One region of the Paraburkholderia sp. ZP32-5 genome, then DNA from elsewhere that is predicted to be linked to it. Evidence: riboswitches for the same ligand, from Rfam matches in the RefSeq annotation. Region 1 holds a riboswitch; each other region holds the start of a gene.
The links. A riboswitch is a leader RNA that binds a small molecule or an ion and turns the genes downstream of it on or off. The one in region 1 is predicted to bind cobalamin.
Positions count from the first base shown of each region.

Region 2: it holds a riboswitch for cobalamin, as region 1 does, so the genes downstream of both, L0U82_RS03870 (TonB-dependent receptor domain-containing protein) here and cobG (precorrin-3B synthase) in region 1, are expected to answer to the same signal.
Region 3: it holds a riboswitch for cobalamin, as region 1 does, so the genes downstream of both, cobW (cobalamin biosynthesis protein CobW) here and cobG (precorrin-3B synthase) in region 1, are expected to answer to the same signal.

Region 1 is NZ_JAJEJP010000002.1:1,610,100-1,613,682, reverse strand. Features, by position in the region: gene L0U82_RS25880 (precorrin-8X methylmutase) at 1-316, opposite strand, end outside; gene cobG (precorrin-3B synthase) at 309-1,787, opposite strand; cobalamin riboswitch at 1,881-2,059, opposite strand; gene cbiE (precorrin-6y C5,15-methyltransferase (decarboxylating) subunit CbiE) at 2,143-3,366, shown strand; gene L0U82_RS25865 (cobalt-precorrin-5B (C(1))-methyltransferase) at 3,366-3,583, shown strand, end outside.
Region 2 is NZ_JAJEJP010000001.1:904,482-908,064, forward strand. Features, by position in the region: gene L0U82_RS03845 (SIMPL domain-containing protein) at 1-444, opposite strand, end outside; gene L0U82_RS03850 (EVE domain-containing protein) at 618-1,076, opposite strand; RNA gene ssrS (6S RNA) at 1,225-1,406, opposite strand; gene L0U82_RS03860 (cell division protein ZapA) at 1,563-1,874, opposite strand; gene L0U82_RS03865 (ATPase) at 1,871-2,230, opposite strand; cobalamin riboswitch at 2,437-2,696, shown strand; gene L0U82_RS03870 (TonB-dependent receptor domain-containing protein) at 2,788-3,583, shown strand, end outside.
Region 3 is NZ_JAJEJP010000002.1:1,361,912-1,365,494, reverse strand. Features, by position in the region: gene cobN (cobaltochelatase subunit CobN) at 1-1,049, opposite strand, end outside; gene cobW (cobalamin biosynthesis protein CobW) at 1,063-2,154, opposite strand; cobalamin riboswitch at 2,341-2,619, opposite strand; cobalamin riboswitch at 2,701-2,986, shown strand; partial or broken gene cobA (uroporphyrinogen-III C-methyltransferase) at 3,236-3,583, shown strand, end outside.

The DNA of each region.
Region 1 (3,583 bases):
GCGCGGGCACGTCCGCGTGAGTGAGCGTACAGATCACGTCGTTATTCGCGGGCAGCCGCGCGCGCGTGATGCCCTGCGCGACCATGCCGGCATCGCACAGGATCGGCGCGCCGAACGCGAGCGCATGGCGGCCGGCACTGCCGGCGCCGTCGGAAAACGCGAGGTCGTCGATCACGTCGACCATGCCGCACGCGTGAATCACGCGCACCGCGAGTTTTTCGAGGTCGGCCGGAATGCGCGACAGGTTGGCTTCCGCGCGGATCGTCGCGAAAGATTGGCGATAGATCTCCTGACCGTCGCGAATGTAATCAAGCATCGGGGTAGCTCCGGGCGAGGCGCGCGAGCAGGGCGGCGGCCTCGTCGATGGTCAGTTGGGACGCGACGCGCCGGCCGAATCCGGCGCAGCCGTCGCGGCGATACAGGTCGTAGCGGTCGGGTTCGACCGCGAGCAGCGTGTACGGCGCGCAATGGGCAGCCGCGCACGAACGCGCGCAGCCGCTCAGATGCACGTCGACATCGGCGGGCAGTTGCGCGGCGAGTTGCAGTGCGTCGTTCTTGGTGTCGGCGAGGCCTTTCGCGCAGCCGCTCGAACCGGCGCATGCGATCAGATGCGCGATCGGTTGTGCGGCATCGCAGGCGAGGCCGAGCGAGATCAATTCCGTTAGCACGGCGGTGGCGGCTTGCGTCGGGATATCGGGCAGCAGCACGCTTTGCCACGGCGTGACGTGTAGCGTGCCGTTGCCATTTCGTTGCGCGAGGTCGGCGAGGCGGTTCAGCGTGGTCGCGTCAAGACGGCCGAGCGGTGGCTGGCCGCCGACGTGCGATAGGTTCGCGTTGTGTTGCGCATGGGCGCCGAGGCGCAGCGATGCGTCGGCGGGATTTTCTCGTCGCCAGTCGCGCAGCGTTGCGTCGCGCGTGAGCGGGAAGTTGACGTAGCGTTGCGCGTGCAACAGCAAGGTGTCGGCGGAATGCATGGCGAGCAGGTCGCGCATGCGGGTCGTGTCGGCGGCGGCGAGATCGAGGAACGTGTGCAGCAACGCGCGCACGAGCGCGGGCACCTGTGACGGAGCAATCGCGGCGAGTGCGCCGGTGCCGTTCGCGTTGTCATCAGGCGATTCGTTGGTGTTTGTTGCCGGCCCTGGGCATCCAGCGAGGCCGAACACGAAGCGCACCCCATCTTCGTCAACCGATGCCGCAAGCCACACGTCGTGCGGATGATCGACGCGCGCGAGCCGTTCTCCACCATCGACGAGCAGCGCGAATTTCGGCGACAACGCCGCGAAGCGCGCATCGCTTTGCAATAGCGCGAGCAGTTCGGTGCACAGCGGCGTGGTGTCGATCAGCGCGTGCCGGTCGCGGCCAGCGGCAGGGCTGATCATCACGTTGCGCACGTCGTCGGCGGAACTGAGCGCGGCATTCACGTGGTTTGCGTCGCTTGCCGTCGTGGAAGAAGCAGAAGAAGGGGACGCCCCTGCGTACGCAGCACCCGAAGCCGGCCCCATCCCCGCGTCAATCAACGCCGCGCTCAACGCAGCCTCATGCCCTTCACGCACACCGCGCACTTGCAGATTCGCGCGATTGGTCAGCTCGATCACGCCGCTCGCGTGCCGCGTGCTCGCGGCGGCGATCGCGCGCGCCTGCGCGGCGCTCAGCACGCCGCCCGGCAGCTTGACCCGGCAGATGCCGCCATCGCGCGCGGCGACGATGCGCAGCAGCCCCGGACACGCGGAAGCGCGCGGCGGCGTGGCTGCATCGGGTAAAGCAGTGGAGGGCAAAGCTCGATTCAAGACGGACACCGGATATAGCGTCGCGCGACGGCCCGAGCAAGCCGCATTGCGGACTTTGCTGCGGCATCGGTACACCCCGCCCGATGTTGGCTGGCACGAACAGTTTCGCCGGCAGGTCTCCTGGCTCGCAGGTCATGGTCCGTCGCAGCCTTCCCGGTCAAACCAGTGGCGCGTAGAGCAGACGGACTCGCTGCATACAGTTGCGGGGGCAGCCACATCATTGCTGTGTTCCCTCTTCGGCCCCGAAGGGCACCGGCGGCTGTATTATGCCTTTTTTCGAACCGCGCCACGAGGCTGGACGCTTTGACTGGCGTGGCTCGGCACACTTTTGACGAGCCCCGATGAGGATGAATGCATGCAGCCCTGGCTGACCGTAGTGGGTATTGGTGACGACGGTTTCGCCGGTTTGGGACGGTCTGCGCGGCGTGCTTTGCTCGACGCGTCGGTCGTGTATGGCGGCGAGCGGCATCTGGCGATGCTGCCCGCGCGTCTGGCCGCGCGCCGCGCCGCGTGGCCGCGTCCGTTCGATCTCGCGCCGCTGCTCGCCGAGCGTCCTCAGCCGGTGTGCGTGCTCGCGAGCGGCGACCCGATGCTGTTCGGTGTCGGCGCGACGCTCGCGCGGCAGTTGCCGGTCGGCGAACTACGCGTGCTGCCGGCGCCGTCGTCGTTATCGCTGGCGGCCGCGCGGCTCGGCTGGCCGTTGCAGGAGGTCGCGACCGTGTCGCTGGTGGGTCGGCCGCTGGCCGCGCTGAATACGCATCTGCATGACGGCGCGCGCATCTTCGTGCTAAGCGCGGATGGCCACACGCCCGCGGCGCTCGCGGCGGCACTCGCCGCGCGCGGTTTCGGCGCGACGCGGATGAGCGTGCTCGAACATCTCGGCGGCGAGTTCGAACGGCGCATCGATGGCCGCGCGGATCAATGGTCGGCCGGCGAACTGGCCGCGCTGAATCTGATCGCGCTCGACTGCCGCGCGGCGGCCGACGCGCCGCGTCTGCCGCTGACCAGCGGCCTACCCGACGACGCATTTATCCACGACGGCCAGTTGACCAAACGCGACGTGCGCGCGATCACGCTCGCGCGTCTCGCACCCGCTCCCGGCGAATTGCTGTGGGACGTCGGCGCGGGCAGCGGCTCGATCGGCATCGAATGGATGCGCGCGCACCCGAGTTGCCGTGCGATCGCAATCGAAGCCAACGACGCGCGGCAACGCTTCATCGAACAGAATCGCGATGCGCTCGGCGTGCCGGGTTTGCAACTGGTGGCCGGCCACGCGCCCGCCGCGTTGCAGGGGCTGCCGGCGCCGGATGCGGTGTTTATCGGCGGCGGGGTGACCGAGCCCGGCGTGCTCGAGACCTGCTGGGAACAGTTGCGCGACGGCGGCCGGCTCGTCGCGAACGCGGTCACGCTGCAAGGCGAAGCGGTGCTGGCCGCGTGGCGCGAACAGCATGGCGGCTCGTTGACGCGTATCGCGCTCGCGCATGCACAACCGCTCGGCGGCTTCGATACATGGCGCCAGGCGTTGCCGATTACGCTGCTCGAAGTAGTGAAGCCGGCGACTTCATCGGCCGATTCGTGATGCGCGAAGAGACTCCCGAACAACCGGCGCCGCTACGCAGCGGCTACACGACCGGCAGTTGCGCAACCGCGACGTCGCTCGCGGCCGCGCGTCTGCTGCTGGCGGGCGAGGTCAGCGAGGTCGCCGACATCGTGTTGCCGAAGGGCCAGCATGTGCCGATGCGACTCACGTTCTGCCGGCTGTTTGAGGGCAGCACAGAAGGCGAGCGAATCGCGGA
Region 2 (3,583 bases), on a different contig from region 1:
GCTCACGTTGCCGACCTGCATGATCGATGCCATCTGTCCGGCGAGCTTCGACGCTGCGCCGAAGTCGCGCGATTCGAGTACGACTTCGGTACGGCCGCGCCACGTCGAGATGCGTCCGTCGCGGTCCGTCGACGGGAAGATCGCAAACGAGCCGGTGCGCGCGGTCACGCCGGTGACGCCGCGCGCTTTCTGCAAGGCCGCGTCGGCGCGCTGGTTCAGCGTGGCCGTCAGCGAAGACGGATCGTTCGCTTCCTGCTCGAAAAACAGCGTGATATCGACGACGTCCTGCGGCACCTCCGCGCTCGCTTGCGCATTCAGCGACAGAACCCCCGAAGGCTGCGGCATCACGCCCTGCGCGCGAGCGAGGGTTGGGGTCAGCGCGAGCGCGACAGGCGCGGTGCAGGCGAGAGCGAGTGCGAGTGCCCGTGCGGCTTTTTTCGTCATTGCTGGACTCCTTGGTTGAACAGGTTGTGCTCGATTGACGCGAGCGCCGGCTTGCGGCGCGAGGTGGGTGGCCTGGGTGGGAGTGGAGATACGGATGATCGGCAGCGAGGAGATTCACACGTCCGCCGATCGCGCGGTCCTGAGTCACATGCGACTGAATGCCGAATTTGCCTTTAAGCCAGCTGTTTGGTGATGAAACGCCATTCGGCTTCGCTCACCGGTGTGATCGACAGACGGTTGCCTTTGGCCAGCACGCGCATGTCCTGCAATTGCGGATGCTCGCGCAACGCGGCGAGTGGAATCAGCGGGATCTTCTTTTTGAACACGACATCGACGAGGATCCAGCGCGGTGTTTCCGGCGACGACTTCGCGTCGTAGTACGGGCTCTTTTTGTCGAACTGCGTCGGGTCCGGATAGGCAGTGGACGACACTTCCGCGAGGCCCGCAATGCCGGGCTCGGGGCAGCTCGAATGATAGAAGAGCACACCGTCACCGACCTGCATGGTGTCGCGCATGAAATTGCGCGCCTGATAATTGCGCACACCAGTCCACGGCAGCGTGCGATGCGGTGCGTTGGCGAGATCGTCGATGCTCGCTTCGTCCGGTTCGGACTTCATCAGCCAGTAGCGCATGAATCGAATTGAACGTTAGAGATTGAACGACACGCGGGTCCGAACGGGTGCCTACGAAAAAGCGCCTGAAAAGCGGCACAAAAACAGCGCAAAAAAACGGGACCCAAAGAAAAACGGCATCGAACCGAAGTCCGATGCCGTTCCAGATAAGGTCCCCGCCTTAGCCGCTAGGCCGGCATCCTGAACCGAGGGTTCAGAATTGGTCGCAGTTAGCAACACTTCGGGTACATCAGACAGAGTGACGCGCACGCCCGTGCTACAAATTTCCGCAACCGTGCACATGGCATTGGTTCAAGGAATATATGACCTTGGCGAACCAGGCAGGGAAGCTAAACCGATAAAGCTACAACACAATCACTTAACGATTGAACTCAAATGCTTGCCGTGATCTTCTCATGTACTTCAGAAAAGTGACACACGGGTACTGCATTCGAGCCACTTCGTTGAGCACGTGACCGGTTCGAAACCGGCACGCTGCTACGCTTGCTACATGCTGTACTGTTGGATCACAGTACCTAGCTGATCGTTCATTTGCTGCATTGTACGCCGGATTTCTTCAGCGGGAAATGCTTCTCCGTGTCTTACGCTGCTTTGCAGCTTAAGCAGTTCCGATGCCAGCGACAGCGCAGCCATGACGGCAATGCGATCCGTGCCGCGCACGTTGCTCGCGCTACGAATTTTTTTCATTTCCGCGTCGACGCGCGCCACCGCTTCGAGCAGCGCGCCTTCGGTTTCCGGCGAGCACGCGAGACGATAGGGTACGTCGAGGATCGAGACTTCGATCTGCTTGGTGGTCATGCGTTTTCTCCGTGGCGGCTGACGTCGCTTTCCGCTTCTTCGCCTTCGGGATGGCCAGAGTCGAGCAGATCGAGCTGGTTATCCGGTTCGCTGCTCGCGCGTGCGCGCGGCAATTTTTCGAGAATCGCATTCAGGCGCACCTGCGCGTCGTCGATCTTGGCGGACAGTGTGTCGCGTTCGGCTTGCAGCGCGTCGCGCTCCGCGCGCAATTGCGCGAGTTCCGCACGGGTGGCCTCGACTTCGGCACGTGAGTGCGCGAGCTGCTCTTCGAGCGCGAGCCGCGCTTCGTTGTGGCGCTGGCTGATCGCAATCAGCTTGCCGATATTCTGGGAGAGTGATTCGAGTTCGGTGAGCATGTGCTGCGTCCTCTAAAGACATCGCATTTTAGCGCGGAATATTACAGGTTCCGACAATTGTCTCGTTTCGAGACGTAACAACATCGCTTCTTGCACGCTTTTTCCCGACCATAAGATAAAAAACACGTCACCCGCCGGACAATAGCCCGCGTTTTACGGAACGGCTATTCGCGGGCACGCTTTCTTGACGCCCATCGAGGCCGCTCCTAAACTTGCCGCACTCTGGTGCTCGCGCGCGCGTTTCCGTGCGCGCAGTTAAACGGGAAGCAGGACGCGCGGGGTGTCGAACACCGCGGACGCGAACCTGCGCTGCCCCCGCAACGGTAAGCGACCGCATGTTCACATGCAGGTCGGTCCTGAACGCAGGTTCGAAGCTTAACTTGCGAGTGTGCCACTGCGCGTCACGCGTGGGAAGGCGGGACCGATGCGTCGCAGCCCGGATACCGGCCAGAGGGAGAGCACGTCGCCCATCAGAACGTCAAACAGGGGGGACGTCTCGTTACGCGTCGGCCTGCGGGGAAGCGGGCCGCGCCCGCCACTCACAGGAATATCATCCGATGCAGTCCCCCATCGCCCGCGCGGCGTTGCTCGCGTTCGCGAGCCTGCCGCTCGTCGTGCATGCGCAAAGCGCTGAACCCGCGGCTTCGGCGTCCGCCGTGCCGGCCGGCGCTTCATCCCCGTCTTCATCTTCGTCTGTCACTGCGGCAACCGCTCCCACCGATGCGAACCTCGCCGCCGCCGAAGCGGTCACCGCACTTGCGCCGATCGTCGTGACCGCCGAACGCGGACCGCAAGCGCTCACCGATGCGATTCCGCAAACCGCGCAGTTCGATCAGCAGGACATCGCCGACACCACCGCGACCGATCTGCCAGGCCTGCTGCAACTCGCGCCCGGCGCGCAGATCACGCGCAACGGCGGCCCCGGTTCGAGCGCGAGCCTCTCGTTGCGCGGCGCGTCGGCGACGCAATCGCTAGTGTTGATCGACGGCGTGCGCGTCGATTCGGTGAGCCTCGGCAGCGCGCAGATCTCGCAGATTCCGCTCGATCAGGTCGATCATGTCGAAGTCGTCAACGGCAACGTGTCCGCGTTATACGGATCGGGCGCGATCGGCGGCGTCGTGCAGGTGTTCACGAAGGACGGCGGCGATCATCCGCCGCGTTTCAACTTTTCAGTCGGCTACGGCAGCTATCACACGCAGACGCAAACGCTCGGCGCCAACGGCGCGCTCGATCGGGATGGCCGCACGACCTTCAGCATCACACTCGCACGCACCAGGGACGATGGCTTTTCGTCGATCAACCCGAGCCAGGCGCCGGGCGCGAATCCGAATGCGAACGGCTATCTGAACGAGA
Region 3 (3,583 bases), 250 kb from region 1:
CGCACCACGTCGACCTCGGTGTGCGGACAACGATACGCAAGCCCCTTGAAGCTGATCGCGCGCGTGATGATGCGGCCATCCACCTCCGGCAGCGCGATATGCATCGCGATGTCGCGCGAATTGAGGCCGTGGTTGTCCTTGAGCCAGTCTTCGCGATTGCCGCCGCTCAGGATCACCTGCAGCACCGGCGCGTCGCCGGCCAGCGCGAGCGGTTCCGGGTCATCGATCGCGGACGCCGCGAACGCGGTCGTATTGAGCACCAACGCCGCCTGATGTTGCGCGCACAGCGATTGCACGACTTCGCGGCTCATCGCATCTTTGAGCGACGTAATCGCGAGCGGCAGCGGATTGAGCCCTTGCGCATCGAGTGCGTCGATCAACGCATCGAACACCGCGGTATTGGCGGCCTGAAGATGGGCCTTGTAGAAAAGAATCGCGACCACCGGCGCATCCTGCCGCCAGCGCGCCTGCCAGTCAGCGATGGTCGGCATATCGCGCTCGGGGTGATATAGCGACGCGGCGGGCAATGCGCGCGGCGGCTCCGGCTCGCGTCCCCAGTCGAGCGCGCGATACGCGATGCAGCGCAGGAATGCCTCCGCATTTTGCGGGCCGCCCTCGCGCAGATAACGCCACAACTGCTGGCACAACTCCGCGCTCGCGGTGCTGCGCGCGAGCAGATTCGGATCTTCCTGCAAGTCGCCGGAAAACATCGCGAGCGTTTGCTGCTTGCGCTGCGCGAGCGCGACGACCTGCTCGATGCCGTACGGCCAGTACGCTTCGCCGCCAAGATGATCGACCACCACGACGCGCGCATGCTGCAGCACGTCGTCGACATAGAAATCGACCGAGGCCGGCTGCCGCAGATACGTGACGTTCGCGAGCCGCACGCTCGGGAAACCATCCCCGAGACGCGGCACGACGCTCGCGAGCAGCGACAGTGTGGTATCCGCGGAACTGAGCACGACGATATCGGCGGGCTGCTGATCGATACGGATCACGCCCTGCGTATCGTCGACGAAGCCGCCCGGCGTCGTGCGCAACAGATGCATGGTCGCGCGCCCGTTACGCGGCAGCGTTCGACGTCGCGCCGAGCGCCGCGTCGAATGCCTGCTGCAAGGTGGACTGATCGAGGTCTTCGCCGATCAGCACGAAGCGGCTCGAATAGCCGTCGCCGCCTTCGCCGGCCTGCCAGCGCCGGTCGAAATAGCTGTCGAAACGGCGGCCCACGCCCTGGATCACGAGCCGCATCGCCGCGCCCGGCAACGCCGCAAAACCTTTGACGCGGTAGATCGTGTGGTTTTCGACCAGCGTCTGCAACGCGGCGAGTGCGGCTTCGCGCGACGGCACGCTCGCTTGCACGACGACCGAATCGAACTCGTCGTGATGATGATCGGGATCGTCGGCGGAACCGTGATGATCGTGGCGCAGATGGATGGTTTCCTCGGACGCGGCTTCGAGACCCAGCAGCGTGTGCAGATCCAGCTCACCCCTATGCGCGCGCACGATCTTGACCTGCGGCGGAATCTCGTCACGGATCAACGTTTCCACGGCGCTTTGCTGCGCATCGTCGAGCAGGTCGGTCTTGTTCAGAATCACCAGATCCGCGGCGGATAACTGGTCTTCGAACAGCTCATGCAACGGCGATTCATGATCGAGATTCGGATCGGCCTTGCGCTGCGCATCGACTTCGAGCGGATTGTCGGCGAATTGGCCGCTGGCGGTGGCCGGTCCATCGACCACGGTTACCACCGCGTCGACGGTGAAGCCGTTTCTGATCTGCGGCCAGTTGAATGCCTGCACCAGCGGCTTCGGCAATGCGAGGCCGGATGTTTCGATCAGCACGTGATCGATCTCGCCGCGACGCTCGGCGAGCTTTTCCATCACCGGGAAAAACTCTTCCTGCACGGTGCAGCACAGGCATCCGTTCGCCAGTTCATACAATTGCCCTTCGGTTTCGACGCCGTTTTCATCGCAGCCGATACCGCAGCCCTTCAGGATCTCGCCGTCGATGCCGAGTTCGCCGAACTCGTTGACGATCACCGCAATGCGCTTGCCCTCCGCATGCTGAAGAATGTGCCGCAACAGCGTGGTCTTGCCGCTGCCGAGAAAGCCCGTGACGATCGTGACGGGAATCTTGCGCAATTGAGTTTGCATCGTGAGGTCCATCGGTAGACGTTGCATGGGTGCGCCGGTCGGTTCGCGTGTCGGTCCAGCAGCAACGGCGTTGTCCGCGACATGGAAAGCGCACGGAAAACGCCCGGAGACACGACACGCGCAAAAACGCCCGGAAACACAGAAAGCAAAGTGAAGTCATGAACGCGCCGCCGCATCCCCGCGGCGTACGTCCTGCATCTTCGGGCCGGTATCCGGGCTGGCGAAAGCGCCGCTTCCCCTTCCCGGCCGAGTGGTTTCTCGCCCAGTGGTGATATGCCGACGCGGCCTTGCGCGTGGACATCGAAGCCGGCTCCGCGGCGCACGGCCGTAAGGCCTGCACCGCTTTTCGCTTACCGTTGCGGGGACAGCACAGGTTAGCCCGCTCCAGAGCAGATGGGCCCCCTGTTTCCCGTTTAACTGCCCGCGCACGAGCGCGCGGGCGAGCACCAGAAGTGCGTGCGAGTGTAGGCCCGCAGCCTTGCCCAGTCAAGAAAGCACGCGCGATGAAAACCGCCGCCGACGCTTATCCGGCAAGGCCCCGTGTGCTATCGTATGCGCGCGTTTGGTGCCCGCATATGCGCTCGCATGTGCAGTTAAACGGGAAACAGGCAACGCATCATGCGTTCAACCTGTGCTGTCCCCGCAACGGTAAGCAACCTGCGGCGCGCGCCTCGATTCTGGCGCGCCGCGCATGCGTTTTTTGATGCCACTGTCCTGTGAATCGACGAATCCGCGCGATCTCGCGCGTATCTTCGTCATTCCACGTCAAGGACGGGAAGGCAAAGCGCGTGAGGTCGCCAGCCCGGATACCGGCCAGACGCGGTGGCGGCGCCGCGTGCAGCACCTGCACCGATCGCGCCGCCGGCCGCCGGAATCCGCGGGGAACGGATGTGAAGGCGTTCAAGCATGGCATCGCGCGTCCGTGGCGTTTTCCGAACTTCAGAGGAAAGCGCCGCCCATCACGTGTGTTGCCGCGCCCGGATTCGCAGTACCGCATGAACTCGATCTGCACCATCGCGCGCGCTATCGCGCAGCGCTTCTCTCGTCCCACCATCGCATGGCGCACGCCATGCTCGCTGCGATGACCCGCGCCTGGCTGATCGGCGCCGGCCCCGGCGACGTCGAACTGATGACGCTGAAGGCGACCCGCGCGCTCGCGCAAGCCGATGTCGTGCTCGTCGACGACCTCGTGAATCCGGACGTATTGCAGTTCGCGCACGCCGATGCGCTGGTCGTGCATGTCGGCAAGCGCGGCGGGCATCCGTCGACGCCGCAGGCCGATATCGTCGCGCAAATGCTCGCGCATCTGCGGGCCGGGCGCAACGTCGCGCGCCTCAAAGGCGGCGACCCGTTCGTATTCGGACGCGGCGGCGAGGAATTGCAGGCGCTGCAGGCCGCCGGTATCGATGCCGAAGTGATCAACGGCATC